DNA from 2 places in the Gordonia sp. CPCC 205333 genome. Region 1 is predicted to be linked to the other one. Evidence: predicted binding sites of a transcription regulator. Region 1 holds the regulator's gene; the other holds the start of a gene.
The links. Region 1 encodes LexA, which represses DNA repair genes until DNA is damaged. Its sites were predicted from a motif close to CGAACANNTGTTCG; they were not measured.

Region 1 (15,570 bases):
ACCTCGATGTCTTGTCCATCGTCGAGGCGACACTCGATGATCCGCGACAAGTTCTGATGGCTCAGCGCAAGGCCGCGCGTGATGTTGCGATCGCTGAAATGAAGGCCGACGGAATCGAATACGAAGAACGAATGGCCCGGCTTGAGGAGATCACCTGGCCGCAGCCGCTTCTCGACGAGATCTCTTTCGCGTTCGGCGTATACCGTTCGACCCATCCCTGGGTCGGCTCATTCCCGCCGTCGCCGAAGTCGGTTGCACGCGAAATCCTTGAGCAGTCAAAGACATTCAACGAGTTCGTTTCCGAGTACGGACTGGCACGCAGCGAAGGAGTGCTACTGCGCTACCTCACTGATGCGTACCGTGTATTGCGGTCGGGCTTGCCGCAGAGCGTTGCCACCGAGCAGATTGTGGACCTGACCGAGAAGCTTGGCACGATGGTCCGCGAAGTCGACTCCAGCCTGCTCGACGAATGGGAACAACTGACCACGGTGGACTCGGAATAGTTGCCGTCGCGCCGACGTTGAGTTCAGTCATGGCACTTCAGGGAGAATACGCACCGAGCACATCCGACTGGGCCCGCAAACAGGCCGAGACTATTGAGAAATCCGGTGGCACCACTGGAACCTCACTCAACGGAATGTCGGTGATTGTGCTGACCAGCCTCGGCGCGAAGTCTGGCAAACTGCGGAAGAGTCCATTGATGCGCGTCGAGCACGAGGGCGAGTACCTGGCTGTCGCCTCGCTTGGTGGCGCTCCGAAGAATCCGCAGTGGTATCACAACGTCGTTGCACATCCCGAGGTGGACGTGCGCGACGGCGAGCAGGTTGGCAGCTATATCGCACGTGAGATCTCCGGCGACGAACGCGATATCTGGTGGGAGCGGGCAGTCGCGGCATTCCCGAATTACGCCGACTACGCAACCAAGACCAGCAGGGTGATCCCGCTGTTCGTGCTGACGCCGACTGACTAGATCCAGCCTCACGAGGATAACGGTCGGGCCGCCTACAACTCCTCAACGACGCCCAACTCTCCGACGACGCGTCTGATCGTCGCTGCCAGCGCGGTGAAAGTGTCTGCGCGGCGCGATGATTCGCGATAGACGAGACCTATTTCGCGGCCAGGTCGTGGTTTCGCGAAGGTCGCCGTGCTCAGGCCACCGCCCGACGTCTCCGCTGCCACGGCAGTCGACGGGATCAGGGTAACCCCGAGCCCTCCCTCGACACATTGGACGGCCGTAGCCAGCGACGCAGCTCTCGTCTGACCTATCTCCGGCCGGAATCCGGCCAGCCGACACACTTCGAGTGCCTGGTCGCGCAGACAGTGCCCTTCATCGAGCAACAGCAGCGGCAGGTCGATCAACGACTGCGGATCTACCCGCTTGCGTCCGGAGAGCGGGTGTCCGACGGGCAGCGCCAGCACGAAATCCTCGCGATACAGCGGAATTTCGACAGTGCCGCGCGATTCGGTCGGTAGGGCAAGTAGTGCTGCGTCCAGTGTCCCCTCCCGCAATTGATCGAGTAGTCGAGCTGTTTGGTCTTCGACGACGCGCAGTCCCAGATCGGGCAACTCGCCCGCGATTCCACGCAGGACAGCCGGCAGCACATACGGAGCCACGGTGGGAATCAACCCAAGTCGCACCGCGCCCGCCAACGGATCATCGGCGCCTCGGGCAGCGACCATGAACGCGTCGATCGCGTCGACCGCGACCGTCGCTTGACCGAGAAGCGCCTCGCCATCGGGCGTCAAGAAGACACGCCGGGTTGACCGCTCGATGAGTTGAGTGCCCAACCCTGCTTCCAGCGCGGCGAGCGCCTGGGACAGCGACGGCTGACTGACTCCCAACTCCGTTGCCGCAGAACCGAAATGGCGCTTTCGGGCGACGGCGATGAAGGCTCGGAGACCGGCCGGCGAGGGCTGATAACTTTGATCAGTCATACCTATCAGTGTAGTGCTTATCATCACGTTTCGTTTTCGTTGCGGTTCGGGCACGATGGAGTGGTAAATCCCCTAGTCGAAACGTATTGAGCTTAGGAGCGCACCCACAATGGCATTGCTGACCATCGGCGATCAATTCCCCGCATACAACCTCACCGCAGTAATCGGCGGAGATCTGTCGCAGGTCAACGCCCAGCAGCCCGACGACTACTTCACCCAGGTCGCCAACGACGATCATGAGGGCAAATGGCGGATCATCTTCTTCTGGCCCAAGGATTTCACCTTCGTCTGCCCCACCGAGATTGCCGCTTTCGGCAAGCTCAATGACGAGTTCGCCGATCGTGACGCCCAGGTACTCGGCGCGTCGGTCGACAACGAGTTCGTCCACTTCCAGTGGCGCGCACAGCACGAAGACCTCAAAACCCTCCCGTTCCCGATTCTTAGCGACCTCAAGCGTGAACTCGCGTCTGCCGCAGGAGTTCTCAACGCCGATGGGGTTGCCGATCGGGCAACGTTCATCGTCGATCCGAATAACGAGATTCAGTTCGTCTCGGTGACCGCCGGCTCCGTTGGCCGCAACGTCGACGAGGTGCTGCGCGTCCTCGACGCGCTGCAGTCCGACGAGCTGTGCGCATGCAACTGGCGCAAGGGTGATCCGACCATCAACGCCGGCGAATTGCTAACCGCCAGCGTCTGATTCACCCCAGCGACCGAAGGAAGTACAGATGAGCATCGACAATCTCAAGGACGCACTCCCCGAGTACGCCAAGGACCTGAAGCTGAATCTCGGTTCGATCAGCCGCACCACCGCACTGAACGAAGATCAATTGTGGGGCACCCTGCTCGCGTCGGCGGCAGCCACGCGCAATCCCCGCGTGCTGAGCGAGATCTCCGACGAGGCAGCCGACACGCTCTCGGCGGAGACCTACAACGCGGCACTGGGCGCTGCGTCGATCATGGGTATGAACAATGTGTTCTATCGCGGTCGCGGGTTCCTCGACGGCAAGTATGACGACCTGCGTCCCGGGCTGCGGATGAATATCATCGGCAACCCGGGAGTCGACAAGGCATTGTTCGAGTTGTGGTCGTTCGCGGTGTCCTCGATCAACGGCTGCGGCCACTGCGTCGCGGCACACGAGAACACGCTCCGCGAGGCGGGCGTCGATCGGGAGGCCATCTTCGAGTCGCTGAAGGTCGCTTCGATCGTCGCGGGTGTCGCACAGGCGATCACGACCACCGAGGTGCTGGCAAAGGCGTAGAAAGTCGTACCGTAAACGCTGCGCATTCGATCGTCCCCAACACCAGTTCGGTGCTGGGGACGATCTCTTTCGTGGAGTTTCGGTCGTCTGCCTGGATGACCGATCCAGCCCCTACTGTGATTCACCATTTAGAATCTAGACATGACGGCAGTGATCATCTGTGCGCTACTGGCTATGTGCATCGCGTTCGCCATCGCCGCGATCGTCGGCGCGCGCCGGTCGGCGGCCCTAGAGTCGCTGGCCACCGAACACGGGTTCAGCTATATCGGCGATGACTCGAGATATGCGAAGCGATTTTCGGGTCGACCATTCCGTACCTGGGGCGGCAAGGTCCACGATCTGGTCTCGGGTCAGTACCGTGGCCGCGACTTCGCCGTATTCGACTACCACTACACGACGTCGAGCGGCTCGGGCGACAACTCCACGAAGCACCACCACCACTTCACGGTGTGGGCCATCGAATTGGCGTGCTCGGTCCCACGACTCGAAGTCGGCAGCGAAGGAATATTCGGCGGCAAAGTCGCCGAATTCTTCGGCGCTGAGCGCATCCGCAGCGGCGATGCCACCTTCGACAACAGATTCAAAGTCTCTGCGGATGACGCCAAATTCGCCCACGCTGTCCTGTCGCCCGATCTGGTTGCACATATGAACGCGAACGTCGGGCAACTCACCTGGCGATTCGACGGTGACGTCATGATCAGCTTCGAAAAGGGTCGCTTCACGGCGGACTCTGGAATGGTCAACCGGCTGGATGTCATGTGCGACATTCTCGACACAATCGGTGACGAGACGTGGCCGTCGAGGCGACACTCCCGCTAGCCACAAACCCCGCGGAACAAGTCATCCCCGACACCCTTTTGGTGTCGGGGATGACTTGTTTCGCAAGGTTTGGGCGAGAAGGTGTCAGCCCAGCGCGTCGGAGAAGCGATGCGCCAGTTCGCCGACCTGGTCGGTGGTCATCACGAATGTCGGCGAAACCTGAAGTGCGCCTTGTCCTGCGGCTCGTGTAACAACACCGTGGGCACGTAGTCGCAGCACAGTAGTCGGCGCGGTCGCCGGATCGGCCAACTGAACTGCCGCTACCGCACCCAGTCCAACGCGAACTTCGCTGACAGCGTCGAGTTCGGCCAGCGGCGCGAACGCGGTCGCTAAGTCACCCTCAAGTCGTGACGCCTCGGCGAGCAAACCCTCGCGCTCGATGATGTCGAGGTTGGCCATAGCGGCGGCAGCGGCCCCGGCGTGCCCACCGTAGGTATAGCCGTGACGGAACCACACCCCACCGCCGTGGAACGGCTCCGCGATCCGCGGCGCGATGAAGACGGCACCCATCGGAACATAACCCGACGTCAGCCCTTTGGCAGTGGTGATCATGTCCGGTTCCAGACCGAATCGTGTACTAGCGAACCAAGACTCGCCGCCGATACGACCGAACCCGGTGACAACTTCGTCGGCGATGAACAGCACGTTGTTGTCGCGGCAAATGGCCCGCACTTCTTCGAGGTAGCCCTCCGGCGGCAGATAGACACCGCCCGCACCGATGATCGGCTCACAGAAGAACGCTGCGACGCGGTCAGCGCCTACTCGCTCGATCAGTCCGAGCAAACTCTTGGCGTCGTTCCAGTCGACTGTCTCGGTGTCGGGCAGGAACTCTCCATAGCCGTCGTGGTTGGCGGGAATACCGGCAAGCGATGTACCGCCGATATGCATACCGTGGTACGCCTTGGAGCGCCCGACCATGATCGTCTTCTCCGGCTTACCCACCTCGCGCCAGTAACGTCGAGCGAGTTTTGCCGCGGTCTCCACCGAATCGCTGCCGCCCGAGGTGAAGAATATCTTGGAACCTGGCACCGGAGCGATCTCGGCGAGCCGGTTCGCCAAGTCGACGGTGACGTCGGCAGTCATATCGCCGAAACCCGAGTAGTGGGCTAGTTTGCCGAGTTGCGCGGCCACCGCGTCGCCGACCTCGCTACGACCGTGGCCGATATTGGTGAACCACAACCCTGCTGTCGCATCGAGATATTGGTTACCTTCAGCGTCGAATACGTAGGCTCCCTCGCCTCGCGCGATCACAAACGGACCCGCGGCGTTGACCGCCCCCATGTCAGCAAAACCGTGCCACAGCGCATTAGTCATGGCCTACATCATGCCGGTAGCGGTGCTATCCGTCGCAATCAGCCCCGAGCGCAATGTTGCCAACGGGCTGTCCGCAGTGGGTTTCGCAGGCCGTATCCTTGAAGGGCTATGCCACCATCGGAAACCGTAGACGACGACGCCGCTATCTCCACACCTGATATCAAGGCATATCGTAAGGCGCTCGATGCGCTCACCATCGTTGATGCTCACCAGCTCGGCCGTCGTTTGGACACATTCAGCGGTCGGGGCCGTCGCGACAAATCCGCCACCCGCAAGCGCGCGAAACCTCCTACCTGGGAATCACTATCCGTCGACCTCACCAAGGCGCAATCGCGGGTTGCACGCCGCGTAGCGTCGGTTCCGACGATCACCTACCCCGATGGTCTACCGGTCAGCGCGGCCCGCGACCAGATCAGCACTGCTATTGCCGAACACCAGGTGGTGGTGATCGCCGGCGAGACCGGATCTGGCAAAACCACCCAGCTGCCAAAGATCTGCCTTGAACTCGGACGCGGAATCCGCGGTTCCATCGGCCACACCCAACCCCGCCGCATCGCGGCCAGTTCAGTCGCCACGCGGATAGCCGACGAGACGAATACCGAACTGGGTGAGGCCATCGGATATTCGGTTCGCTTCGCCGACAAGACCAGCGCTGACACGCTGGTCAAAGTCATGACCGACGGTATTTTGCTGCGCGAGATCGCCAATGATCCGATGCTGCGCGCCTACGACACGTTGATCATCGATGAGGCTCATGAACGCAGCCTCAACATTGACTTCATCCTCGGTTTCCTCAAACGCCTGCTCCCCCGCCGCCCCGATCTCAAGGTGATCATCACCTCGGCAACCATCGAACCTGACCGTTTCGCAAGGCATTTCGCAGTCGACGGAGCCGACGATGCCGTCCCGATCCTCGAAGTATCCGGACGCGCCTATCCGGTCGACATTCGGTATCGGCCGTGGGGAGAGGTTGGGGCGAGCGCAGCCACGGGAATTGGTGGCAGTGATGCTGCCCGACGCCGGGAGCGCGCTGATTTCAACCTAGTCGACACCGACAACGACCACGCCGACCTCGATCAGATCGGGGCGATTGACGCGGCCATCGGCGAGTTGTGGTCGGCACGCGGCGGAGGTCGCGGCGACATCCTCATCTTTCTGCCGACCGAACGCGACATCCGCGATACCGCCGACGCCCTGAAACATCGCGCCAGTAAGGGTGCCGAGATCGTTCCGCTCTTCGCTCGCTTGTCCAATGCCGAACAGCGCCGGGTCTTCACGCCTTCCGACGGTCGCCGAATCGTGTTGGCTACCAACGTGGCTGAGACATCGCTGACAGTTCCCGGTATCCGCTACGTCATCGACACCGGAACCGCCCGTGTCGCAAGGTATTCCACCCGAACCAAGGTCAATCGTCTTCCCATTGAATCGGTTTCGCAAGCAAGTGCACGGCAACGTGCCGGCCGTTGCGGTCGGGTGGCGCCAGGTATCTGCATCCGTCTCTACAGCGAGGACGACTTTGACAACCGGCCGGAATTCACCGATCCGGAAATCCTGCGTACCAATCTGGCCGGCGTCATATTGTCGATGCTGTCATTGCGCCTCGGCGATATCGCCGACTTCCCTTTCGTCCAAGCGCCCGGCGAACGCGCCATCCGCGACGGTGTTGCGGTACTACATGAGTTGGGCGCGATCGAATCGCCCTCGGCCACTTCGGGTCCGCCGCGCCTGACCAGGGTCGGACGCGAACTCGCAACATTGCCGGTCGATCCGCGGCTGGGACGGATGCTCGCCGAAGGACATCACCTCGGCTGTCTCGATCACATTCTTGTCATCGCTGCAGCGCTGTCATTGCCGGACGTTCGCGAACGGCCAGCTGAACATCGTCAGGCAGCCGATGAATCGCATAAACGCTTCGATGTTCCAGGATCAGATTTCCTCGCCTATTTGGAACTCTGGGACTATCTCAACGAACAACGAGACACTTTGTCGAGCAGCAAGTTTCGACGAACCTGCGAGCGAGAGTTTCTGCATTGGGTGCGCATCCGCGAATGGCGTGACCTGCATCGGCAACTGACCTCTATCGTCGCCGACCTCAAATGGTCGATCCAACCGACCCAGCGCGATGCCGATGCCATCCACCGCTCGATCTTGTCGGGACTGCTGTCGAATATCGCGGCCCGCAACGGCGACACTCGCGAATACACCGGAGCCCGCAACACCACGCTGATGATCTTCCCCGGCTCATCGCTATCGAAGAAGTCGCCGCCATTCCTGATGGCCGCCGAAATGCTCGAGACCTCACGGCTATTCGCGCACACCGTCGCGCGGGTGGATCCGCTATGGGCAGAGAAGCTCGCCGGCAATCTGGTCAAACGTGTCTACAGCGAACCTCATTGGTCGTCCAAGCGCGGATCGACGATGGCCCATGAACGGGTCACCCTGTACGGCGTTCCGCTGGTCGCTTCCCGTCGCGTCACCTATACGTCCATCGATCCGGAGCTGTGTCGGGAGATGTTCATTCGGCACGCGCTCGTCGAAGGAGACTGGCGAACCGAGCACAAGTTCTTGGCACATAACCGTGCTCTGCTCGACGACGCCGCCGCCATTGAACATCGCGCCCGACGGGCCGACATCACTATCACCGACGATCAACTCTACGAGTTCTACGACAAGCGGATACCCGCCGACGTGACGTCGGCGCGGCATTTCGATACGTGGTGGCGCTCGGCACGACGCGCGGATGAGACCCTGCTCGATCTCACCGAAGCCGACGTCGTCGACAGTGCTGATGCACCGGTGTCCCCTACTGATTTCCCCGGCGCCTGGGCTCAGGGCACGTTACGACTCGACCTTGCCTACAAATTCGCACCGGGAGATCCCGATGATGGTGTGAGCGTGGTGATTCCGGCGGCGCTCCTCGATCATGTTCGGCCCGCGGGCTTCGACTGGTCAGTGCCAGGCATGCGCGCGGAACTGGCAACCGAGTTGGTGAAGTCACTGCCGAAGTCTCTGCGGAAGTCGATGGCCCCGGCATCTCGCTTCGCCGACGCCGCGTTGGCCAGACTCAAGCCGCGGTCGGAGCCATTGACCAAAGGCCTTGCCAGAGAATTGTCCGCGATGACCGGGTTATCCATCGCTGCAAGTGATTTCGATATCGAAGCGGTCCCCGCACACCTGCGCGTCAATTTCCGCGTCATCGGCGCTGACGGCGCTACGGTGTCGTCTGGCAAGTCTCTACCCGCCCTCCAGTCACGCGGCGGCTCACCAGCCAAGCGCACGGCGGCCATCTTCACCACGTGGACGGCGGACAGTATCGGCACCATCCCCTTTGAAAAGACCGAGACCGTTGCGGGACAACAGGTAACGCGCTATCCAACCCTGAAGGTAGTCGATGGCGGCGTCACCCGCACACTCGCGACGTCGTCGGCACAGGCTAGCCGGATGTTGCATACCGCTGTCTGCGCATTGCTCGCAGCGTCGCTCCCCGCCCTGCCGGTGCGAATCACGCGTACCCTCGACCCCGCCGGAACGCTCGCGCTCAGCCAAAGCCCCTATGCGACAAGCGAGTTGATGCTCGCGGAGTGCACCACCCGTGCCGTGCTCGAATGTGTGACTACTGCCATGACGGCCAATATTCGCACCGCCGAACAGTTTGACGTGTTGCGCAAAGACGTCGCCGGCCCGGTTGCGGAGAAGGCCCTATCGGTTTTCGATGCCGTGGTCGATACGTTGCGCGAAGTAGCGCCGGTGCGAGCGGAGATTGACGCGAATGCCGGCTCACTCGCCGCAGACGACGTCGCTGACCAAATGCATAATCTGATCTATCCGGGTTTCGTCGCATCAACGGCGTTGCCCCATCTGAAAGAGATGCCGCGGTATCTTCGGGGTGCGCGCACTCGATTGGAGCAACTGTCGCTCGCACCCGATCGGGATAACGCTGGTATCGCGATCATCGACCGTGTAGTTGAGGGGTGGAATCAGCGCCTCGCCCAACTCCCACCGGGTCGACGAGATGCTTTCAACGAATCGGCGACGTGGCTCGTCGAGGAGCTAAGGGTTGGCACCTTTTCCCAGCGCTTGGGAACGGCATATCCGGTGTCGGAGAAGCGGATTCGACGCGCCTTCGAGGAATTTAGGTGAGCTGCGAGTCAGTCTCGCCAGCTGCTTCACGGCGTTGGCCTACATGCTCACGCAGCTCATCGATCTCCTGCTGGAAATCGGCCAGCGACTCGAACGACCGGTAGACCGAAGCGAACCGCAGGTATGCGACTTCATCCAGATCCCGCAGTGGCCCCAGAATGGCCAGCCCAACCTCGTTGCTCGGAATCTCAGCCGATCCCGACGCACGGACAGCCTCTTCCACTTGCTGGGCGAGTAGCGCAAGGTCGTCCTCGGCCACGTCGCGGCCCTGGCATGCGCGCCGTACACCGCGCATAACCTTCTCTCGACTGAACGGCTCTGTGACTCCGTTGCGTTTGACGACGGCGAGGACCGCGCTCTCTACGGTGGTGAAGCGCCGACCGCATGCGGCGCAAGAGCGCCTCCGGCGAATCGCCTGTCCTTCATCGGCAACCCTGGAGTCGACGACCTTGGTGTCATCGTGTTTGCAGAAGGGACAGCGCATACCTAGAAGAGTAACCGCCATCATTTTCACGGGTTTCAGTAGACAGGGGTCACCAAAGCCTGACCCACACGAACACCCGACGACTCGAGGTGATTGAGTTCCACAATCTTGTTGATGACCGCCTGCGTGGGCAACTCTGGTGCGACGCGCGCAGCGACGGCGCTGAGCGATTCGCCGGCGCGCACATGGACCACCGAAGTCGAGGTCGGCGCGGGCGCTACTGACGCCTCGTAATTGCCGCCGACAACCGCGAAGAACCACACCAGCCCGGCCAGTGCAGCGCCGACGAGGACACTCGCCGCGCCGCGCCGTCGACGATAAACCGCCATCTGCCGAGCCTCGCGGGCGCGCATGCCGTCAGTTCCCGAGCAGCGTGTGCCGGTTGGCCATGAGATGTCGGGCCGACGGTTGAGCGGGCGGGTGGTCGAACCCGGCGTGCGGCGGGGCGCAGGCCTCGTCGGCGCTGCGAGACCGGCGCGCGGGGCGATACGCGGAGCGAGTGCTGCGGTCATGGTGTCCTCCTGGTGTACGAACCTGTGTTCGATGAACTTATGTTCGATTTCTAGCACGACCCACCGACAATGTCTCGCGACACGTCGAACAAATGTTTGAAAGTCCAGCTCGTCTCGTCTACTTTTGAGTGCAGACCGCCTTGGCGAGCCACCCGAAAAGCACCATCGAAGAAGGGAAACCAGCTGATGACCGAGCAGGGACCGTCGGACGATTCCGCGGCGAACGGCGCACTCGACGCAACTCTCGCCGAATCCGTCGAGGCGACGTTGACCACGCGTCAACGCGCGGTTCTGGAATACATCCGCAAGTCCGTTCGCATGCGCGGATACCCGCCGAGCATCCGCGAGATCGGCGACGCGGTCGGTCTTACCTCGACGTCATCAGTTGCCCATCAGCTGCGCACGCTTGAACGCAAGGGCCTGCTCCGCCGTGACCACAACCGACCGCGCGCGGTGAATATCCAGGACAGTGAGCCAGATCCGTCGGGCGATTCCCCCTTCGGCGGCGTTGCGACGATGCCGACACCTACCTTCGTCCCGGTACTCGGCCGGATCGCCGCCGGCGGACCGATTCTCGCCGAAGAAGCAGTCGAGGACGTGTTTCCACTTCCACGCGAACTCGTCGGCGACGGTTCGCTGTTTCTGCTGAAGGTCGTAGGCGAGTCGATGATCGACGCCGCGATCTGCGACGGCGACTGGGTAGTGGTTCGCCAGCAGAATGTCGCCGAGAACGGAGATATCGTCGCCGCGATGATCGATGGCGAGGCGACCGTGAAGACGTTTAAACGCAAACGCGGTCATGTCTGGCTGATGCCGCACAACGTTATGTTCGAACCGATCGCAGGCGACGACGCGACAATCTTGGGCAAAGTCGTCACAGTTCTGCGTCGCGTGTAGATACGAGGCGTCAGCTGAAGCCTGCGGGCACAACATCGGCGAGGGGCATACTCCCCCCTGGCTGCGGCCTATATGCGGACTTCAGCCGGCTGCGCACAGGCTGAAGTCTGCGGGGATTCGGTAAGTGGGGAGAATGACCCCTCGGAAGCCTCCAGCGCGCAGATTTCAACCTGGCTGAAACCTGCAGCGACGGTGCCATCGAGGGGCACGCTCCCTCGATGTCCGTCGGGCTCAGATTTCAGTCGATGGTTCGTACTTGACCGCACGTCGAGGCACGGTGGCTTGCCCGGCTGAGAACTGCTTGCCTGGCTGAGAACTGCATCGTCAGGTTGGTTGAGGGAAATACTCCCTGGGCAAAGTCCTGACTGCAGATTCGAGCCCGGCGGCAAGCAGACTGGAGTCTGTCCTCCCACACCCGCCGAGGGCGCGACTCCCCCGGCAGCCACCAAAACGCAGATTTGTTTGCGGCGCTCCCAGCCCGAAAATGCGTTTCCACCTTCATCGAGGGCAAATCTCCCCCTATCGCCGCCAGACCGCAGATTTCAGCTACGCCCTATAGTCCGCCGCATCCCAACCCCAGCAGCAACACGGCTGGACTCTGCAGCCGCCATCGTCTCCGAAGGAGATACTCCCCCGGCCGCGACCAAGGCGCAGCGTCCAGTCCGACGACAGCCCGTTACCCGCTCAGCGCCTGCGACGCCGCTGCCCTCGCCGCCGTCGGATCCGCCGTATTGAGCGCGCAGCGCGCCGCGTCTTCGCACGATGCCATCGTTACCTGACCCAGTCGGGCACCGACTGCCGCGGCGGCGACTGGCGCACTCGACAACGACGTGACGCCCATCCCGACAAGTACACAGGCGAGCAGCGGATCGGCCGCAGCCTCCCCACACACACCGACGGGCTTCCCAGCCGCACGACCGGCTGCGGCCACCATCGAGACCAACGACAGTACGGCTGGCTGCCAAGGATCGGTTAGCGCCGCCAATTCGGCCGACATCCGGTCCGCGGCCATCGTGTATTGAGTCAGATCATTGGTACCGATCGACACAAAATCCACTTCAGCCAGAATTGCGGGCGCGAGCAGCGCTGCCGCCGGCACTTCGATCATCACCCCGGCCGTCAGGCCCCGCCCGCGAGCGAGCGCCGCGAATTCCGCGGCCTCAGCGACCGTGGCAATCATCGGAGCCATCACCCAAACGTCGGCATCGCTCGCGGCGGCGGCCGATGCGATCGCGTCGAGTTGAGCTTCCCGCAGTTCCGGCTGGGCGCCGGCAATCCGGTTGCCGCGCACGCCCAACGCCGGATTCGCCTCCTCGGGACTGTTCACAAACTTCATCGGTTTGTCCGACCCGGCATCGAGTGTCCGGATGACCACCTTGAGGCCGCTGAACGCATCGAACACCCCGCGATAACTCGTCACCTGCTCAGCGATCGTCGGAGCCGCCGCACGATCCAAAAAGGCCAGCTCAGTACGGAACAGACCGATCCCGGCCACCGGCTTCGACGATGCTGCCCGCGCCGATGCACCGTCGGCGACGTTGGCCAGGACAGCGACGTCGATTCCGTCCGCGGTACGTCCCGGACCAGCCCAGGCGGCGACCAAATCCGCTTGTGCCTGCCAGTGCGTCGCTGCGGCCCGCGCCGCCGCCGGTTCAGGTTCGACGTCGACCGTCCCTGCGGTGCCATCGACCAGAACCGACGTTCCGGTGCCGATGGTGGCCAGATCGCCAACCGCGACGATGCACGGAATCCCGAGTTGTCGCGCGATGATCGCGGTGTGACTCGTCGGACCACCGAGACGGGTGACCAACGCGACTACCAATTGCGGATCCAGGCCAGCCGTATCGGCAGGGGCCAGATCGTCGGCAAAGAGGATCGACGGCGAATCAGGCACTGGCACACCCGGTTCGGGCGAACCTGTCAGTGCAGCCAGTACGCGGTCGCGTACGTCATTCAGGTCGGTGACCCGCTCGGCCATCAGGCCGCCGAGTTTGGTGAACAAGTCGGCGAACTGTTTAGTGGCGGCGACCGCCGCGTCGGCCGCCGGGCTACCGGCATTGATGAGCTTGCCCGCGGCGGAGAGCCAGCCACGATCTTCGGCGAGGCTGGCAGTAGCACTGAGTACCTCGGCGGCCACGCCCGTGCTGGCCGACGCTCGATCGCGCAGTTTCGCGGCGACGTCCGCTGCTGCGGCGGAGAACCGATCGACCTCGCGCACCCGATCGACGTCGGACAGTTCCACTGTCGACGCAACGAATTCCGGGCGCGGGCCCGGCCAGATCACCGGCCCATAGGCGATACCTGAAACGACCGGCGTTCCGGTCAACTGCTGGATGGCGTCCGACACGCGATTCACCTTTCATCGAGCTATATATGTGATCTAGATTACGAGAAATACTTGACTTGTCAACACATTCGGGGGTAAAACAAACGATATCAACACAAATCTTCCCTGATATCAACATATTGGACGAGAGGAGGCGACTCTATGTATGCCGCAGAACGACATGAGGCAATCGCCGGGGCCGTGCGCGAACACGGCAGGGTGTCAGTCCTCGACTTGGCAGCCCAGTTCGACGTCACCGGCGAGACGATTCGCCGGGATCTCGCCGCCCTCGAACGAACAGGTCATGTACATCGCGTACATGGCGGCGCAGTCGATCCCGGCCTGACTACCCTCGACGCGGGCGAACGGCCACTCACCCAGCGCATCACCGAACACAGCGAGGCCAAAATCGCGATCGGCATCGCCGCGCAGCAATTCTTGCCGACCGCGGGTGGATCGGTCTTCTTCGACGCCGGAACCACCACCTATCAGGCGGCGCGCGCACTCACCGACCCTCGCGAGCTGACTCTTGCGACAAACGCTCTGGGTATCGCCGCGACTCTGGCCAAGCTCCCCGCAGTGAACCTGCACCTCATCGGGGGGCGACTTCGCGGTCTCACGCAGGCCAGCGTCGGCGCCGACACCGTCGCCGCCATCGCCAAGCTTCGAATCTCCGTCGCCTTCGTCGGCACCAACGGACTGTCGGCCCGCCACGGCTGCTCCACTCCCGATCCCGACGAGGCGGCAGTCAAGTCGGCGATCGTCGCATGCGCGAATCGTGTTGTAGTGCTTGCTGATTCATCGAAGTTCAACAGCGACGAGCTCGTATCGTTCGCCCCCCTGTCCGAAGTTGACGTCATCGTGACCGATTCGGACGCCGATCCCGCGGATATCGCACGACTCACCGAACAAGGAATCGAGGTTGTCACCGCATGATTCTCACTGTCACTGCCAATCCCAGCGTTGATCGGACCGTTGAACTCGGCGAACCACTGACACACGGCACCGTTCAGCGCGCCAACGCCACACGGGTCGAAGCCGGCGGCAAGGGCGTCAATGTCGCGCGGGTCGTCGCCACCGCGAGCAGTGACACTATCGCGATCCTGCCAGCGAACCGCACCGATGCGCTCCTGGGACTGCTCGACGCCGTTGAGTTGCCTTACCGATACATCAACGTCGACGACCAGGTCCGCAGCAACATCACGATCGTCGACCCGGACGGCACCACCACAAAGATCAACGCCGCGGGCGCGGCTTTCGACCAGGCCACCGAGACTGCACTATCTCGTCTGATCGACGAACTCGCGCCAACGGCCGACTGGATCGCTCTATGTGGTTCGTTACCCCCGGGCCTCCCCGACGACTGGTACGCGCACATCGCCGAACGCCTGAGCGCGAAAGGAGCCAAAGTCGCCGTCGATACGTCAGGTGCCCCCCTGCGCGCGGTCGCCCGACCGGGTATCGCTCTGCTCAAACCCAACGCAGACGAACTCGCCGAACTCGTCGGCGGCGACGGCCCCACGATCGAATCTGCTGCCGCCACAGGAAATTTCACTCCTGCGGTGACGGCATCACAGAAGCTCGCAGCACGCACCGGCGGTGCCGTGCTCACCACTCTGGGAGCCGCTGGCGCCCTTCTCACGATCGGCCAACGTACCTGGTCAGCAACCGCGCCCTCGATCACTCCCCGTAGCACCGTCGGCGCCGGCGATGCATCGTTGGCGGGCTATCTGCTCGCTGAACTCGACGGGCAAACACCGCCGGACAGGTTACGTCGAGCGGTCGCGTACGGCTCGGCCGCTGCGGCACTGCCCGGCACTCAGCCACCATTTCCCACTCAACTCGACCTCGCCAACGTGCAGGTCACCGAGTTACAACCGTCCA
Region 2 (15,570 bases), on a different contig from region 1:
CGGCAGAGAACTCCGTTGCCGTCCCGCCCGGTCCGACTGCTTCGACGGAATCGATCCGGCCAGCAGATTGACGCAACGACGTTGCGCTGGTGCGCAATTCGAGTACTCCACCGGCATCAACGAACGCGTCGGCGAGGACTTGTCCTACTCTGCCCATACCGCCGGCGGGGTAGTAGACGCCCCGGCCGATATCCATCTGCGCGATGATCGCGTAGATGGCTGCGGCGCGTTGCGGCGGCACACCGGCATAGAGAGCCTGGAAGGTGAACACTCGCTGTAAGCGTTCGTCGCTGACGTGGCGGGCGACGGCTCCGGTCAGACCACGAACAGCTCCGATACGCGCCAACTGAGTCACCGGGCCGCGTAATCCCGGGCCGGCGAAGTCGGTGAGTCCGTCGAAGTTGCGATCGACGAATGCGTCAAATTCTATGTCGTAGAGTCGATCGAGCCAGGTGCACAGGCTGGCGACGCCACGTGCCTGTTCCGGGCCGAACCGAGTACCGACTTCGGTGATCAGCGCGGCGCGACCATGTCGGACATTGAGGCTGGCCCCGTCGGCGAACCGCATGGCGTAACTCGGGTCGACGACTCTCAGGGCGAGTCGTCGCGCGGCGTCGTCCGGGGTGACGCCGACCGCGCCGAGGGCATCGACGACCAGCTCCGGCATGGTGAGAATGGTTGCGCCGGTATCGAAGTGGTGCTTCACGCCGCTCGACGCCGATAGCTGTTCGGTGCGCACTAGACCGCCCGCACGGCCGCTGCGTTCGACAACCGTCACCTGGTGCCCGGCCGCGCGCAGGTAGAGTCCGGCGGTCAGCCCCGATAGGCCGGCACCAATGATGACAACTCGATCGGTTGGCCCCGGGATGCGTTGTGTACTCATGCGTTTCGGTACGCGATCGCATTGGCGACAGCGGCGAGGTCGGCACGGGCAGCCGCGCTCGTCGGCAAATTCTCGATCGCGCTCAGTGCGGACCGCAGATGGTCTGCGATACGTCCCTCGATCGCCGCACCGGCGCCGACCTCGCGCAGAATCTCGCGCGCCCGGGCCAACGCGGCGTCGGTGAGGTCGACACCTAACGCCGACCGTAATGCCTGTGCGGCAGCGGGATCGGCTGCTTGTGCGCGCGCGAGACCATCGGCGATCAACACGGTCCGTTTGCCGGCCACAAGGTCATCGCCGGACGGTTTCCCGGTTGCCTTTGGGTCGCCGAAGACGCCAAGGAGATCGTCGCGTAGTTGAAACGCGAGACCCAGGTCATGTCCGATGTGAGCCAGCGCAGAGATCAGCTGTGGCGATGCATTACCAAGTGCCGCACCGAGTTCCAGCGGCCGTGCGACCGTATATGCCGCAGTCTTGAAGCGCATCACCGATAGGGCGGCGTCAACAGACTCGTCCGCGGATACCTCGTTGACTATGTCGAGCAGCTGACCGCCGAGAACTTCGGTACGCATCGCCGACCAGATCGGCGCGATATGCCGGGGTAGGGCGGCAGTAAGGTCGTCGGCCCAGGCGAGGGCCAGGTCGCCGATAAGAATCGCCGCCGACTCACCGAAATGTTCGGCATCACCCACCCAACCGGCATCAAGGTGTTCGGCTCGATAGACCCGATGGACCGTCGGCCGGCCGCGCCGGGTGTCGGACCGGTCGATGATGTCGTCGTGGATCAGGGCGCATGCCTGTACCAATTCCAGCGCCGCGCCGAGCGTCACGACGTCGGAGGTATTGAGGTGTGCCGCGCCGGGGAGTGCGGAGTCCGGAGCATCAGGTCCATCGGATTGGATCGCACATTGCCAGCCGGCCCACGCGAAGGTCGGCCGAACACGTTTGCCGCCATCGAGTACAAAACTGCGCAGATGGTCGACACCTGCGGTTACCACCGGGGAGATGGCTGCGACCGTCGGCGCGACGGTGTCGAAAACTTCACTCAGACGGGCCTTCACCACCGCTGGCACGGCCTCGATCGGGGTCGGAACGGCGGCGTCGGTAGTCACCTGGACAGGCTAGCCAACCGGCCGTGATGTGTGCTGATGGGGTTTGGTGTCATTTCTTGGCAGTAGCGACCGTGTCGGTCTTGGATTCCGTGTCAGAGTCTTTCGCCGAGTCTTTGCGACGTCTGGCCGGTGCGCCCGGTCGCGGGGCGGAGTCGCGACCGCGGAACGCGAAGTATGCGATGAGGCCGACCGTTGCTACGCAGATGATTCCCAGGAACCAGGCCCAGCTGCCGATCGCCGCGGTCGCCGGGTCGGCGTACTGGGCGTCGGCGTTGAGCGTGCTGGACTTGCCGATCGGAAGGTTCCACGAGACGGTCTGCGAGCCGGTCTGTTCGCCGTTGCTGGCGATCACTGGGCCGTTGAAGGTGACGATGAGACGAATTTGATCGCGCTGAGCCACCAGATCCGAGAGGTCGGCAGTGCCGCGCATGCGGACGATGTCACCGCTGCGTTTACCGCTTATCTCCATACTCATATTGGAGTTGTCATAGGCTCCCGCGATGATGTCGGCGAGTTGGCTGAACTGGCCCGAGGTGAGGTCGGAGTAGTACGCGCGCGTCCCGATCCGCAGAGTCTGGTCACCGGACTTGTTGGTTTCCTTGTACTCGGCGACGGTGATGTGGCTTGCCATCGACTGCGGGATGTCCAGGTTTGGTGCACCGCGCGGGTTATCCGGCGATGTGGCGACGATGATCTCGCCGGCGAACCGGTCACCGACGGTTGTCGACCGTGTCATACAGCCCGAGAGCAGGCCGGCCAGCGCCACCAGGGCGAGGAGAGCGGCGACTGGCATGACTGTGTTGCGGGAAACTCTGTGGGGCACGGTGACTATCGTGCCAGATCAGTACGGCCGATCAGGTCAATGCCCGCGCAGCCGGTGTCGTGTGCCGCGAACCCGCGCGAGTACCGCATGTGCTGCGATTCGGCCGCTGGCCCCGGTGACACCGCCGCCGGGATGCGTTGACGCGCCTGCAAGAAACAGGCCATCGACGCCGGGCACGCGATGTCCGGCCAGATCAGGATGTGGTCGCCACATGAACATCTGGTCGATGCTCATCTCCACATGCATGATGTTCCCTGCCGGCATTGCCAATTCGGACTCCAGGTCGGCCGGGGTTTGAACGTAGCGATGCTCGACAGAATCCGCGATACCCGGTGCGTGCCGGTCGAATTCGGCCAAGATCGCGTCAGCAGCGGTGTCGGCGAGCGTCTGCCACGACTGACCAGCCGCCCGCAGATCCTCGGCGAGCCGATAAGGATGCCATTGCGCCCACAGGTTGATCTGATGCCGGTCGGCCGGCGCCAGCGTCGGATCCAGGGCGGAGAAGGACATCGCAACCAAGGCCGGGCGACGTGGCAGTTCCCCGGCGACCGCATCGGCGTGCGCGGCGGTCAGCTGTGCGCGGTCGGTGACGAGCAAGCCGAGGCCACTGTGCACGCCGTGGGAACCAAGGTCGCTGGGCAGGCCGGGGTAGTTGGGGAGCGCGGTGGTGCCCAGCCGGACGGCCATACCGATGCCGTTGCCGATGACGATTTGCCGTCGCCAGCGCGCGACGTCGTGCGGTGCCACGTCATCGAGCAGATCAAGGGTGGCGTTGATGTGACAGGCATTGATCACCCGACGGGCCCGACGTTGGCTTCCGTCGGCGAGGGTGATCTGCCATCCTGTCGGATCTCTCCGTAAAGATGTTGCGGCACAGCCTGATTCAACGACAGCGCCGTCGGAGTCCAGGCGATTGAGCAACGCGGTCGTCAGTGCGCCGCTGCCGCCGACCGCCCGCCCGGGTGGGATCTGGTGCATGAGTGCGGCGAAGCCGATCATCGGTGCGGTGCCGGGAGCGGTCATCGGCGGGCCCGATTGAGCGCCGAACCAGGACAGGGCGGCTTTGAGCCTCGGTGAGTCGAACCAGCGGTCGAGCAGCGCGTCACCGGAGAGCATCATGTCCTGAGCCATCGAACTCATCGCGCCGGTGCGAGCCCCGATGATTCCCCGGCGTGCGGTGGTTGCGGTGCGGTATAGGCCACCGAAGGCGCGGCCGAAGCGATCGACGGTGGCCGGGGTGATGAAGGCGCGCATTACCGCCTGGGCGCGGGGAGTCCAGACGCGGATGAACTCGCGATAGGCCGCCGCGTCGTCGGGACCACAGACTCGTTCGATCATCGCGCAGGTTCGATCGAGATCGGTGAAGAACACTAACGCGTCGCCGCCGGCGGGATCAGGTGCGAATGCCCACGGATCGCAGTCGAGATAGCGCAGTCCGAAACGAGACAGTTCCAGCTCGTCAAGGATCGGCGTGTGTCGGATCATCAAGTGAGCCGACGATCCGCGGTCGACGCGGTAGCCGGGGAAACGCTCGACCGTCGACACCGCGCCCCCGAGGACAGTGTCGCGTTCGATGACACGTACCCGTAGTTGGGCTTGGGCGAGGTAGGCGGCGGCGACCAGACCGTTATGACCCCCGCCGATTACGACGACGTCATCGATATCCGCGGTGCTCATGGCCGGGTACGTCCGTTCGGATTCGGTCCGACGCCAGGCGGCGCGGCAACGGGCAGTGGGAGCGGCCGTCCGAGAAACGCGAACGGTCGCGGGTCGCCGGCGAAGGTGAAATGGCGCAGTACGTCGGTGAAGCCCAGTCGTCGATAGAGCGACCAGGCTCGATTCTCCTCGCCGGCCACCTCGGGGGTCGACAATAGGACGCGGCTCTCGGTGCAATCGGCGACAAGTTTGGTGAGCAGCCACTGTCCGAGGCCGAAACCTTGTGCAGATGGGTGGACATGGAGCTCGGTAAGTTCGAAATAGTCATTGGCAATGTCGTTTACGGCGACCGGTGAGAGCCCCGTGCGGCGGAGCCCGGCGCGAAGTTGCTGATTCCACCACTGATCCGGTGCGCCACGGTAGCCGTATGCGATGCCGACGAGCACTTCGTCATCGGTGATGGCCAGCGGGGCGCGTAGTCGCCGCCGCGCGAGCGATGCGGTGCCGCTGCGGTTCAACCGCCCTGCGAATGAGCCGCGGCTCTCCGGCGGCAAGTCGCTGACCTGTGCGATCGCGCCGAAAGCCCGCCACCCGGGTCGGGCGATGTGTTCACGCCACAGCGGAGCTCGATGTGCCTCCGTGCCGCGGGGGTAGCCCATCGCGGTGACATAGATGTTGAGGGCTGGATCGAGCCAGAGGTAGGCGTCCTGCCCGGTCAGGCGAACCACACGCACGGTCATCTGCGGCCCGCTGTCGCGGAGCGCGATATGGCCGCTTGTGGCCTTGAACGTTGACGGTGCACAAGCTATATTGAATATGTCGAACGAGTGTTCGAGTACTCAGCCTCCGCAAGCTGCGTCAGACGACTCGTAAGACCCATACAACGTCCCGGTGGCGAGTGACGAGGGAAGCGTTCTTGTCACTGGGTCGTTGTACAAAGTGAAGACGCCGTTCGAGTAGAAGGTTCAAGTAGAAGGGAAGCCAAGCCGTGAAACGCACCGCAGCCGATGTGATAGTTGATCCGATCGTCGTTCGCCGCTCCCGCGATCTACTCGAGCGAGGCGACAACCTACTCGCCAACGCCGACGGCGTTGCTGATTCCGCTGAGCGTTTCCGCCAGTACTACTTAGCCGCGCTGCGTGGTGCGGGGAGCATCTTGGCAGTGCTTGAACCGTCGGCTCCGACGGCGCGGCGGCGAGGTAGCCGAAGCGCGTGGGCTCGCCTTTCTGTTGCCGTACCCGAATGGGATGCGGCCGCCGGATACCTCGCGTCGGTATCCGATGTTCGAATGAAGATTGAGTCCGGTCAGGTTCGCACCGTTGATACGGCGCTAGCCGCCACACTGCGCCGTTATGTGGTCGCCCTCCTTGACGACGCCGATGCAATAGTTGTCGCCTATGAGCAAGGGAAGTTGGCCAATGGTGGTCGCCCGGAGCTTCACCTCGTATCATGAGAAGCGGGACACGCGCGCCCTGCGTGTCCGATGATGTTCCGCCGGTTGCGGTTCATCGGTCCAACACGCGGTTGAAGGAGGGTCGGTGCCACTCTCGGAGCACGAGCAGCGGATGCTCGAACAGATCGAAAGTGCTCTGTACGCCGAAGACCCCAAGTTTGCGTCGAGCGTCAAGCGTCGTCGCATTGGTCCCGGCGGTGGGCGGCGGCGCCTTCAGGCCGCTGCGATATTCGTTGTAGGCCTGGTGCTATTGGTCGGCGGCATCGCTGTCGACGTCAAGCTTGTTGGTTTTCCGATCATCAGCCTGATCGGCTTCCTCGTCATGTTCGGCGCATGCCTGATGGCGCTGTGGGGCGGTGGCAGTTCGGCTAACGCGTCTGGCGGGCCGTCGAAAGGGGCCGGAGCCGGTTCGCGAAATTCCGGCGGATCACGTCGCAAACTATCTGAGCGGATGGAAGAGCGTTTCAATCGTCGGTTCGACCAAGAGCAATGAGGTGATGCGGGCCTGACCCGTATCGCCGTCTGAGATTAAGCCGCACATCAACGATGTGCGGCTTTTTTGTGCTCCCGAAAAGGGGGCGCGTCTGCGATCAGGAAGACCGGTCGCGGGCATTGCCCCCTCAATCCCCACTTTCCACCACTATTCGCCAGTCGTGAGCCTCGACCTGCATCAAAAGTCCCAATTCATCACTTTAGTCACTGCGGTCACGGCTCATTAACACGAGTCTCGGATATTTCCCCACCACTTTTATAGCTGTTGAACTGGAACTTTATGATCGCGGGACACGCCGGTGGGGGATGAGGGGTGGAAAGTGGTGGAAAGTGGGGTACTGTGGCAGCACTGGGTGAGGGACGCGGCAACCGGAACCGCGCACCTAGCCCACAGGGCAGGAGGTGATCGACATGTCTATGCGATTTGTCGGCACCTACACGCCCAAATTGGACGACAAGGGGCGACTCACGTTGCCCGCGAAATTTCGGGATGCATTGGCAGGAGGCGTGATGGTTACCAGAAACCAGGACCGCAGCCTGGCGGTGTATCAGCTCGACGAGTTCGATGCCATCGCCGAGAAGACGATGGCGGCCTCGCGCAACGATCCCGATGCGCGTGCCTACCAGCGGTACTTCTTCGCCGGCACCGACGAACAGCGTCCGGATGGGCAGGGCCGAATCACCCTGTCCGCGGATCACCGTCGGTACGCCGGGCTCTCGAAAGAGTGCGTGGTCATCGGCAGCTTTAGCCACTTGGAAATCTGGGATGCGCAGGCATGGCGCGCATACCAGGACGAGCACGAGGACGACTTCTCCGCGGCTGGTTCGGCCGCGTTGGATTCGGTGCTCTAGAGCAGATGTGACCCGATGGCCCCAGCGGGTGAGCTGAGGCCCCGGCCCGAACCGACCCTGACGTACTTCCCCAACGCCAGGTGCGGATCGGACCGGGACCTGAGTCCCACCCGACGATCGTCGCCACACACATCCGCCGTGCCCTTGCGCTTTCAATCAGTTCGATATCGGCTTTCGACCTTGGTGAGGGGGTAGACGCGATGCCAGACCACGACGACTCCCAACTGTCCGAGCCTCGACGCTCCGGCGAGTTCGGACATGTGCCGGTGATGGCCCAACGGATCGTAGAACTGCTCACCCCCGCGCTCACCCGGACAAGTCCCGATGGCTCCGATGCCGTTGTCGTCGACGCCACCCTCGGCGCGGGCGGACACAGTGAACTCCTGCTCAATACGTTCCCGGCAGTGCGAGTCATCGGTATCGACCGGGATGACAATGCGATTGCCATTGCCCGACAACGGCTTTCGGGATTCGGCGATCGAATCGGATTTCACCGCGCGCGGTATGACGAATTGCCCGGCATACTCGCCAGCGCGGGAGCCCCCGGCGCGCGGATTGACGCGGCGTTATTCGATCTGGGTGTGTCGTCCATGCAACTGGACCAGGCCGATCGTGGTTTCGCGTACTCGGTCGACGCACCGTTGGATATGCGAATGAATTCGCAGGACGAGCTGACCGCGGCAGAGATTCTGAACACATACGGTCACGGCGAGCTGGCCAGGGTGTTGAGCGACTACGGCGACGAGCGCTTCGCCGGAAAGATCGCGTCGGCGGTATTGCGCGCCCGCGACATCGAACCATTCACCACGAGTGGACGCTTAGTGGAACTGCTCTACGCTTCCATTCCTGCGGCCACGCGGCGGACCGGCGGACATCCCGCCAAGCGCACCTTTCAGGCGCTGCGGATCGAGGTGAACCACGAACTCGACTCATTGCGGCACGCCCTGCCCGCGTCCCTCGCCGGACTGCGGGTCGGTGGCCGGGTCGTGGTGATGAGCTATCAGTCACTCGAAGACAAAATCGTGAAAAAGGAATTCGCACAGCGTGTTACCTCGCGAACCCCACCTGGACTGCCGGTTGAGTTGCCGGGTGCCGCGGCCAGGTTCTCGCTGATCACCCGCGGCGCTGAACGGCCCGACGACGCCGAATTGGAACGTAACCCGCGCTCGGCGCCGGTACGCGTGCGCGCTATCGAACGAATCGCTGAGGAGGCACCGCTATGACGTTGCTCGACACCCGTACCCGCGGGCAGGCGCGTGCCGCTGATACCTCGCGGCCAACGCGGTCGAAGGCCGCGCAGAAGGCGATGGATCGTAGAGCCAAGCGAGCCGGGCAGTCGGGCTCAGATGTATCGCAGTCCTGGGCGCGACGTCGCAAGTCCGACGATGCCGCACCGGCACCGTCCCCGGCCGTCCCTCGACCGACCCTGCGGGAACGCGTCGCGGCCGTGCCATTTGTCGTACCGGTGGTAGCGCTCATCCTCGCCGGTATGGTCCTGACGCTGTGGCTATCCACCAGGTCGGCGCAGGATTCCTACGAATTGAGTATCGCTCGCGCGGAAAACCAGTCGTTGACCGACCAGCGTGACGCGCTAAAGAAGACTTTCGAATCCGCCGATGCCGCGCCGGATCTGTCCGACAAGGCCGCGAAACTGGGGATGGTGCCCGCGCGCAATCCTGCTCGAATGGTGGTGGGCGCGAACGGAAAACCGCGCATCTATGGCACCCCGGAGGCTGTCTCGGGACATGCGCCGAAGTCGATCAACCCGAAGCAGAACGACGATCCGACAGCCAAGATCGACGTATCCAAGGTTGACGATTCGCGTGGACTGCCCGGCAGCAGTGGCACGCCGACGACCACCTCGGCACCTAGCTCGTCAACTCCGGCGCCCGGCTCGACGACCGGGCCGACGGCTCCCGCGCCGACGGCAACCGCACCCGCTCCCGCCGGCGACGGACCGACGTCGAATGTCTTGCCCGGCGGCACGCCGACCGCTCCAAATTCCGGCCGCAACCGGTAGCGCAAGGGACAATCAAACATCATGACGCGTGCCAGCTTGTTCCCGCCGCGCCCGGATCGGACGGGTCGGGCGAAACGCCCGTCAGCAGTGCGTTCGCCGCGTGGCGGTGCGAAAGATGGCGGCGGACGCCCTCCCCGGCATCCAGAGAAGTTCGTCTTCCGTGGCCGAATGGCCGGGGTGCTGGTGATTCTCGCGGTGCTGATAGTCGCGGCCAAGATGATCTTTGTCCACGCGATCGATGCGCAGTCATTGTCAGAGCAGGCAGCCGAACAGCGCGAATACACCCAGGTCTTGACGGCTAAACGTGGCGCGATCGTGGACCGCAATGGCCGTCCGCTGGCCTATACCGATGAGGCGCGGGCACTGACATTCCTTCCGCAAGCAGTTCGTAAGTCGATCGATGAGGCGCACCAGAAGGACCCGTCGCTTCCCGATGTCAAAACCCGGCTCGACCAGATCGCCAAAGGGGTCTCGAGTGCGCTGGGCGGTTCGATCAGTGCGAGCGATCTGCTGGCCAAGCTGACCGGCAACGACAAATTCATCTACCTCGCCCGATCGGTCAGCACCGACGTCGCGAAGAAGATTGTCGCGGACTACCCCGAGGTCGGCGCCGACCCGCAGAATATTCGCCTCTATCCCGGTGGGTCATTGGCCGCGAACGTAGTCGGCGACGTCAACTACGACGGCAACGGTCTGATTGGTCTCGAATCGTCGATGGATTCGGTTCTCGCCGGTACCAGCGGTTCGACCACCTACGACCGTGGTTCGGACGGTGCCATCATTCCGGGCAGTACCCGTAACGTTCACCCGGCGATCAACGGCGCCACCGTGCAATTGACTCTCGACTCTGACATTCAGTGGTTTGTGCAGAGTCAGGTCGCCGCGGCCAAGGCGGCGTCGGGAGCGAAGAGTGTGTCCGCGGTGGTACTCGATTCGCATACCGGCGAAGTATTGGCGATGGCGAATGACGGTACTTTCAACGCCGCAAAACCACTGTCCGAGCAGAAGGGTGTTGAGCTCGGCAATCCGTCGGTGACCTCACCCTTCGAGCCGGGTTCGGTGAATAAGGTGATCGCAGCCGCTGGTGCCATCGAATACGGTGTCACCACTCCCAATTCGGTACTACTGGTACCTGGCTCCATCAATATGGGCGGCGTGACTGTCCGCGATGCCTGGGTACACGGGCCGGAACACTTCACCAGCACCGGCATCTTCGGCAAGTCGTCGAATGTCGGAACCCTGATGCTTGCCAAGAAGATTGGCGACAAGCGGTACGCGGATCTACTGGCGCGTTTCGGACTCGGTGAGCGAACCGGCGTCGAGTTGCCCGCCGAATCATCAGGTGACGTACCGGCCTTGAGTCAGTGGTCGGGTTCGACTTTCGCGAACTTGCCGATCGGCCAGGGCTTGTTGATGACATTGCTGCAGATGACCGGCATCTACCAGACCATCGCCAACAACGGCGTGCGGGTGCCACCGCGAATCTTCAAGTCGGAGAAGCGAAGTGGCCACGATGCCAGCACGCCCGCGCCTCCGACACCGGTTCGGGTGGTCAGCGACCAAACCGCCAAGACGGTCCGCGACATGTTCCGTGCGGTAATCCAGAACGATCCCACCGGAGTGCAGCAGGGCACCGGCTCCAAGGCTGCGGTACCCGGCTACCAGATCTCAGGCAAGACCGGCACCGCGCAGCAGGTTGATCCGGTAACCGGCCGGTATTCGAATTCGAGTTACAACATCACCTTCGCGGGTATCGCGCCCGCGGATAATCCGCGATACGTGGTCGGCATCATGATGGACAATCCGCCACGCAGTTCTGACGGCTCGGGCGGGCAGTCCGCCGCGCCGCTGTTCGGGACGATTGCTTCGTGGCTGCTGCAGCGTGATCGGGTGCCGCTGTCGCCGACGCAGACACCCAAGCTGACACTGACCACCGATTGACCCCCGAGCCGATGCGCCGCCGGTGATGGTGGGCGTCGGCCAGGTGAGCGGTATGTTGTTGGGCGGTGCAGCCCCGCAAGCGAGATAGTTAAGGAGGCGATGGCACGTGTCGCAGTCGCAACAGTCCGGGCCAATTCGCCCCCAGCGCGTCGCGCCGACCTCGATTGGCAACCTGGCATCAACGATCGACGCGCAGGTCGTCGGATCGGCGCAGGTTGCGGTCACTGGAGTGAGTCTGCGGGCGCAGTCGATCACTCCGGGCGATCTATTCGCGGCCCTGCCGGGCAATCGCGTACACGGCGCGCGGTTCGTTGCTGATGCGGTGAATGCGGGTGCGTCGGCGATCTTCACCGATCCGGTCGGCCGCGAGCTTATCGCCGCGGAGCTGCCCGATGCCGATGTTGCCATCCTCGTGCATCCGGAACCGCGCTCGGTTCTGGGCCGGGTGAGTTCGTCGATCTATGGAGATCCGAGCCGGTCGCTGACCCTCATCGGAATTACCGGCACTTCGGGTAAGACAACCACGGCCTTCATGGTCGAGTCGATCCTGCTCGCCGACGGTCGCTCGGTCGGCCTACTCGGTACTGTGCAGACCCGCATCAACGGTGTGGCACAACCGAGTTCCCTGACGACCCCGGAAGCGCCAGATCTGCAAGCACTGTTCGCGGCGATGGTCGAGCAGGGAGTGGACACCGTGGTGATGGAAGTGTCGAGTCACGCGCTTTCCCTCGGTCGCGTCGCCGGGTCCAGATTCGACGTCGGAGCCTTCACGAACCTGTCTCAGGATCATCTCGACTTCCATCCGACGATGGCAGACTATTTCGAGGCGAAAGCGATTCTCTTCAAAGAAGATTCGGACTTGCGCGCCGAACGCAGCGTAGTGTGCGTCGACGACGAGTGGGGACGGCAGATGGCGCGGATCGCCCCCTCGCCGGTGACCGTGTCAACCGGATCCACATCGGCACAGTGGACCGCCGGTGAGTCGTCCATCGCCGTCGACGGCACTCAGTGTGTGCGTGTCTCGGGCCCCGACGCCGCCGAGTTGAATCTCACCCTGCCGCTGCCAGGTCGGTTCAATATCGCCAATGCTCTTGTGGCAGTTGCGATTACCAGAACAGTCGGCGTGGAATTCGCAGCCATCTCGGCCGGCTTGGCTGCGGTGTCGGTTCCCGGTCGACTCCAGCGGATCAACGACGGGCAGCAGTTCCTGGCCGTCGTGGACTATGCGCACAAACCGGCGGCGGTGGAAGCCGTCATTGCGACCTTGCGGGAACAGACCGCGGGCCGGATCGGCGTGGTCATCGGTGCAGGCGGCGACCGCGATACCGGCAAACGCGCTCACATGGGGGCAGCAGCGGCGCGTGGCGCCGAGTTCGTGGTGATCACCGACGACAATCCGCGCACCGAGGAACCGGCCGCGATCCGCGCCGAGGTGTATGCGGGTGCCGCTGCCATCGAGGCGAAGGACCGACCGTCCACGTCCGAGCCGATCCGCGACATCGGTGACCGGGCCGCTGCCATCGCGGCGGTCGTCGAGTGGGCCTCACCAGGCGACGTTGTGTTGATCGCGGGTAAGGGGCATGAGGCCGGCCAGGAGATCAACGGCGTCAAACACCCCTTCGACGATCGAGTCGTGCTGGCGGCCGCGTTGCGGGCAAAGGTCGCAGGTGTGCACGACGCGACCGCGACGGTCGCCGACGCCAGCGCACTCATTCGACGTCTGGTGGCGCAGGCCGCCGATTCCGGCGTCGGCAGTGCCCATCGTGACCGCGGCGCGCGCACCTGGCTGATTCTGGGCGAATTGGAGCCTGACGAAGGTGCGGATGAACAGCAAACCGTCGTCGATCACGACCGGCTCGGCCGGCTCGCGGTTCGACTGGCCGTCGACAAGATTCTCGCGGTCGGTTCGTCTCGCGCCGTCCGTGCATTGCACCAGGGCGCGGTCATGGAAGGATCATGGGGTGCCGAGGCCGTGCTGGCCCAGACCCCCTTCCAAGCTCGTGAGCTGCTACGTTCAGACCCCGACTGGCAGCCGGCCGAGGGTGACATGGTCGCGGTGGCCGGTCCGGCCGACGTTCGCGCACTGACCGAGGAGTTGTCCGTTGCGGGGCTGGTGGTCTTGACCGGCTGAGAACAAGGTTTGATAGAAGGCTGAGAAACACCTACGAACCAACTGTCGGAACAAACGGTAAGGGACCTACTTGTGTGGCAGATCCTGATTGCGGGAGCCATCTCGCTGGCGGTCGCGATTCTGTTGACCCCGATTCTGATCAAGGTATTTTCGCGACAGGGCTTCGGCCAGGAGATCCGCGTCGAGGGGCCGCAGAGTCATCAGACTAAACGCGGTACCCCGTCGATGGGCGGCGTTGCGATCATCACCGCACTGGTGGCCGGTTACTTCGGTGCACATCTCGTCGGCTTCATCGCCAACGGTTCGGGGCCGCGGGCGTCGGGTCTGTTGGTATTGGGTCTTGCCGTCGCGCTGGGGATCGTGGGATTTCTCGACGACTTCATCAAGATCCGTAAGCATCGAAACCTCGGTTTGAACAAGACCGCCAAGTCGGTCGGTCAGTTCATCGCCGCAATCCTGTTCGGCATCTTGGTGATTCAGTTCCGCAATGGTGCCGGAGATGAGCCGGCGAGCACCAACCTGTCCTATGTCCGCGACATCGTGGCGATCTCGATGGGGTCGGTCGTTTTCGTCATCTTCTGCTGGCTGGTCGTTGCGGCCTGGTCGAACGCGGTGAATTTCACCGACGGACTCGACGGCCTCGCGGCCGGGTCGATGGCAATGGTCCTCGGTTCGTATGTGCTGGTTGCGTTGTGGCAGAACGAAAATGCCTGCGTCAACCCCGGCTCGGTCGGCAATGCCGGGTGCTATCACGTACGTGATCCGCAAGACCTCGCGCTGCTCGCGGTCGCCGGTGGCGGCGCCTGCCTCGGATTCCTCTGGTGGAACGCCGCACCGGCCAAGATCTTCATGGGCGACACCGGTTCGCTCGCGCTCGGCGGTTTGCTCGCCGGCCTGTCAATCACCACCCGCACCGAATTACTCGCGATCGTGCTCGGTGCGCTGTTCGTCGCCGAGATAGTCTCGGTCGTGATCCAGATCGCCTTCTTCGGGACCACCGGGCGTCGAGTGTTCCGAATGGCGCCATTCCACCATCACTTCGAATTGGGTGGCTGGGCAGAAACCACGGTGATCATCAGATTCTGGTTGCTCACCGCCATCGCATGTGCACTCGGGCTCTCGCTGTTCTACAGCGAATTCGTCACCGCCAGTGGATAACCCGGTGCCGGATACGCTCGTCGCCGAATTGCCGAATGCGACCGTGCTGGTTGCCGGTGCCGGTGCCGCCGGGCGGTCGGCCGCGGCCTACCTCGCCGGTGTCGGGGCGCGAGTATGTCTGGTAGACGATCGCTATTCGACGCCGGGACGCGAGGTTTTCGGTGGGGTAGAGGTCTCGGGCATCTCGATCGATCGCGCACTCTCCGATGGGTTGACCGACGTGGATCTTCTGGTGGTCTCGCCCGGTTTCGCGCCGACACATCCGCTGCCGGTCGCGGCGCAGGCGGCTGGCGTGCCGGTATGGGGTGAAGTGGAGCTGGCCTGGCAACTCGACCGGGCCGGGGTGCTCGGCGAACCCCGCACCTGGCTGGTTGTCACCGGTACCAACGGCAAAACGACGACTACCGGAATGGTCGAGGCGATTATGACCGCTGCCGGACGGCATGCGGCGGCCTGCGGCAACTACGGACTGACCGTGCTTGACGCGATGGTTGCCCCGCGGCGCGCCGACGTTCTGTGTGCGGAGTTGTCGAGCTTCCAATTGCATTGGGCGCCTTCGGTTCACGCCGACGCCGCGGTTGTGCTCAACGTTGCCGAGGACCACCTCGACTGGCATGGGTCGTTCGCGGCCTATGCGGCGGCTAAGGCCCTCGCGCTGCAGGCGGCGGTCGCCGTCGTTGGCGAGGACGACGTGGTGGCCTCGACGCTCCCGGTCGGGGCTGATAGTCGTCGGGTCGGATTCACGCTGGCCCGACCGGCCCCCGGACAGCTCGGTGTACTCGACGGTGTGCTGACCGATCGTGCCTTCGGTGACGGCGAGTCCGCCGAGTTGATCTCAGCCGATGCCATTCGTCCGGCTGGACCGTCGGGTATCGCCGACGCGTTGGCCGCCGCCGCGCTGGCCCGGGCGGTAGGCGTGAGTCCGCAGCAGGTAGCCGCTGGTTTGCGTACTTTTGCCCCGGCCGCTCACCGGGGCGAGGTGGTTGCCGTCGGCGAGCTCGACGATGGGGCGGTCCTATTCGTGGATGATTCGAAGGCGACCAATCCGC

Region 2: a site for LexA is predicted at 5,295-5,308, ahead of AAFP29_RS18680 (SAV_6107 family HEPN domain-containing protein). Genes of this name have one in related genera too.

Annotation. Positions count from the first base shown of each region.
Region 1 is NZ_JBCLVI010000003.1:366,571-382,140, reverse strand. Features, by position in the region: gene AAFP29_RS11990 (DEAD/DEAH box helicase) at 1-503, shown strand, start outside; gene AAFP29_RS11985 (nitroreductase family deazaflavin-dependent oxidoreductase) at 533-970, shown strand; gene AAFP29_RS11980 (hydrogen peroxide-inducible genes activator) at 1,003-1,935, opposite strand; gene AAFP29_RS11975 (peroxiredoxin) at 2,045-2,632, shown strand; gene AAFP29_RS11970 (alkyl hydroperoxide reductase) at 2,661-3,194, shown strand; gene AAFP29_RS11965 (DUF3137 domain-containing protein) at 3,336-4,013, shown strand; gene AAFP29_RS11960 (aspartate aminotransferase family protein) at 4,098-5,327, opposite strand; gene hrpA (ATP-dependent RNA helicase HrpA) at 5,436-9,467, shown strand; gene nrdR (transcriptional regulator NrdR) at 9,460-9,951, opposite strand; gene AAFP29_RS11945 (LysM peptidoglycan-binding domain-containing protein) at 9,987-10,463, opposite strand; gene lexA (transcriptional repressor LexA) at 10,650-11,360, shown strand; gene ptsP (phosphoenolpyruvate--protein phosphotransferase) at 12,037-13,707, opposite strand; gene AAFP29_RS11930 (DeoR/GlpR family DNA-binding transcription regulator) at 13,849-14,622, shown strand; gene AAFP29_RS11925 (1-phosphofructokinase family hexose kinase) at 14,619-15,570, shown strand, end outside.
Region 2 is NZ_JBCLVI010000005.1:167,005-182,574, reverse strand. Features, by position in the region: gene crtI (phytoene desaturase family protein) at 1-883, opposite strand, end outside; gene AAFP29_RS18700 (polyprenyl synthetase family protein) at 880-1,995, opposite strand; gene AAFP29_RS18695 (LppM family (lipo)protein) at 2,045-2,818, opposite strand; gene AAFP29_RS18690 (phytoene desaturase family protein) at 2,855-4,495, opposite strand; gene AAFP29_RS18685 (GNAT family N-acetyltransferase) at 4,492-5,214, opposite strand; gene AAFP29_RS18680 (SAV_6107 family HEPN domain-containing protein) at 5,463-5,927, shown strand; gene AAFP29_RS18675 (DUF3040 domain-containing protein) at 6,013-6,420, shown strand; gene mraZ (division/cell wall cluster transcriptional repressor MraZ) at 6,831-7,271, shown strand; gene rsmH (16S rRNA (cytosine(1402)-N(4))-methyltransferase RsmH) at 7,472-8,494, shown strand; gene AAFP29_RS18660 (hypothetical protein) at 8,491-9,291, shown strand; gene AAFP29_RS18655 (peptidoglycan D,D-transpeptidase FtsI family protein) at 9,313-11,232, shown strand; gene AAFP29_RS18650 (UDP-N-acetylmuramoyl-L-alanyl-D-glutamate--2,6-diaminopimelate ligase) at 11,339-13,363, shown strand; gene mraY (phospho-N-acetylmuramoyl-pentapeptide-transferase) at 13,436-14,521, shown strand; gene murD (UDP-N-acetylmuramoyl-L-alanine--D-glutamate ligase) at 14,526-15,570, shown strand, end outside.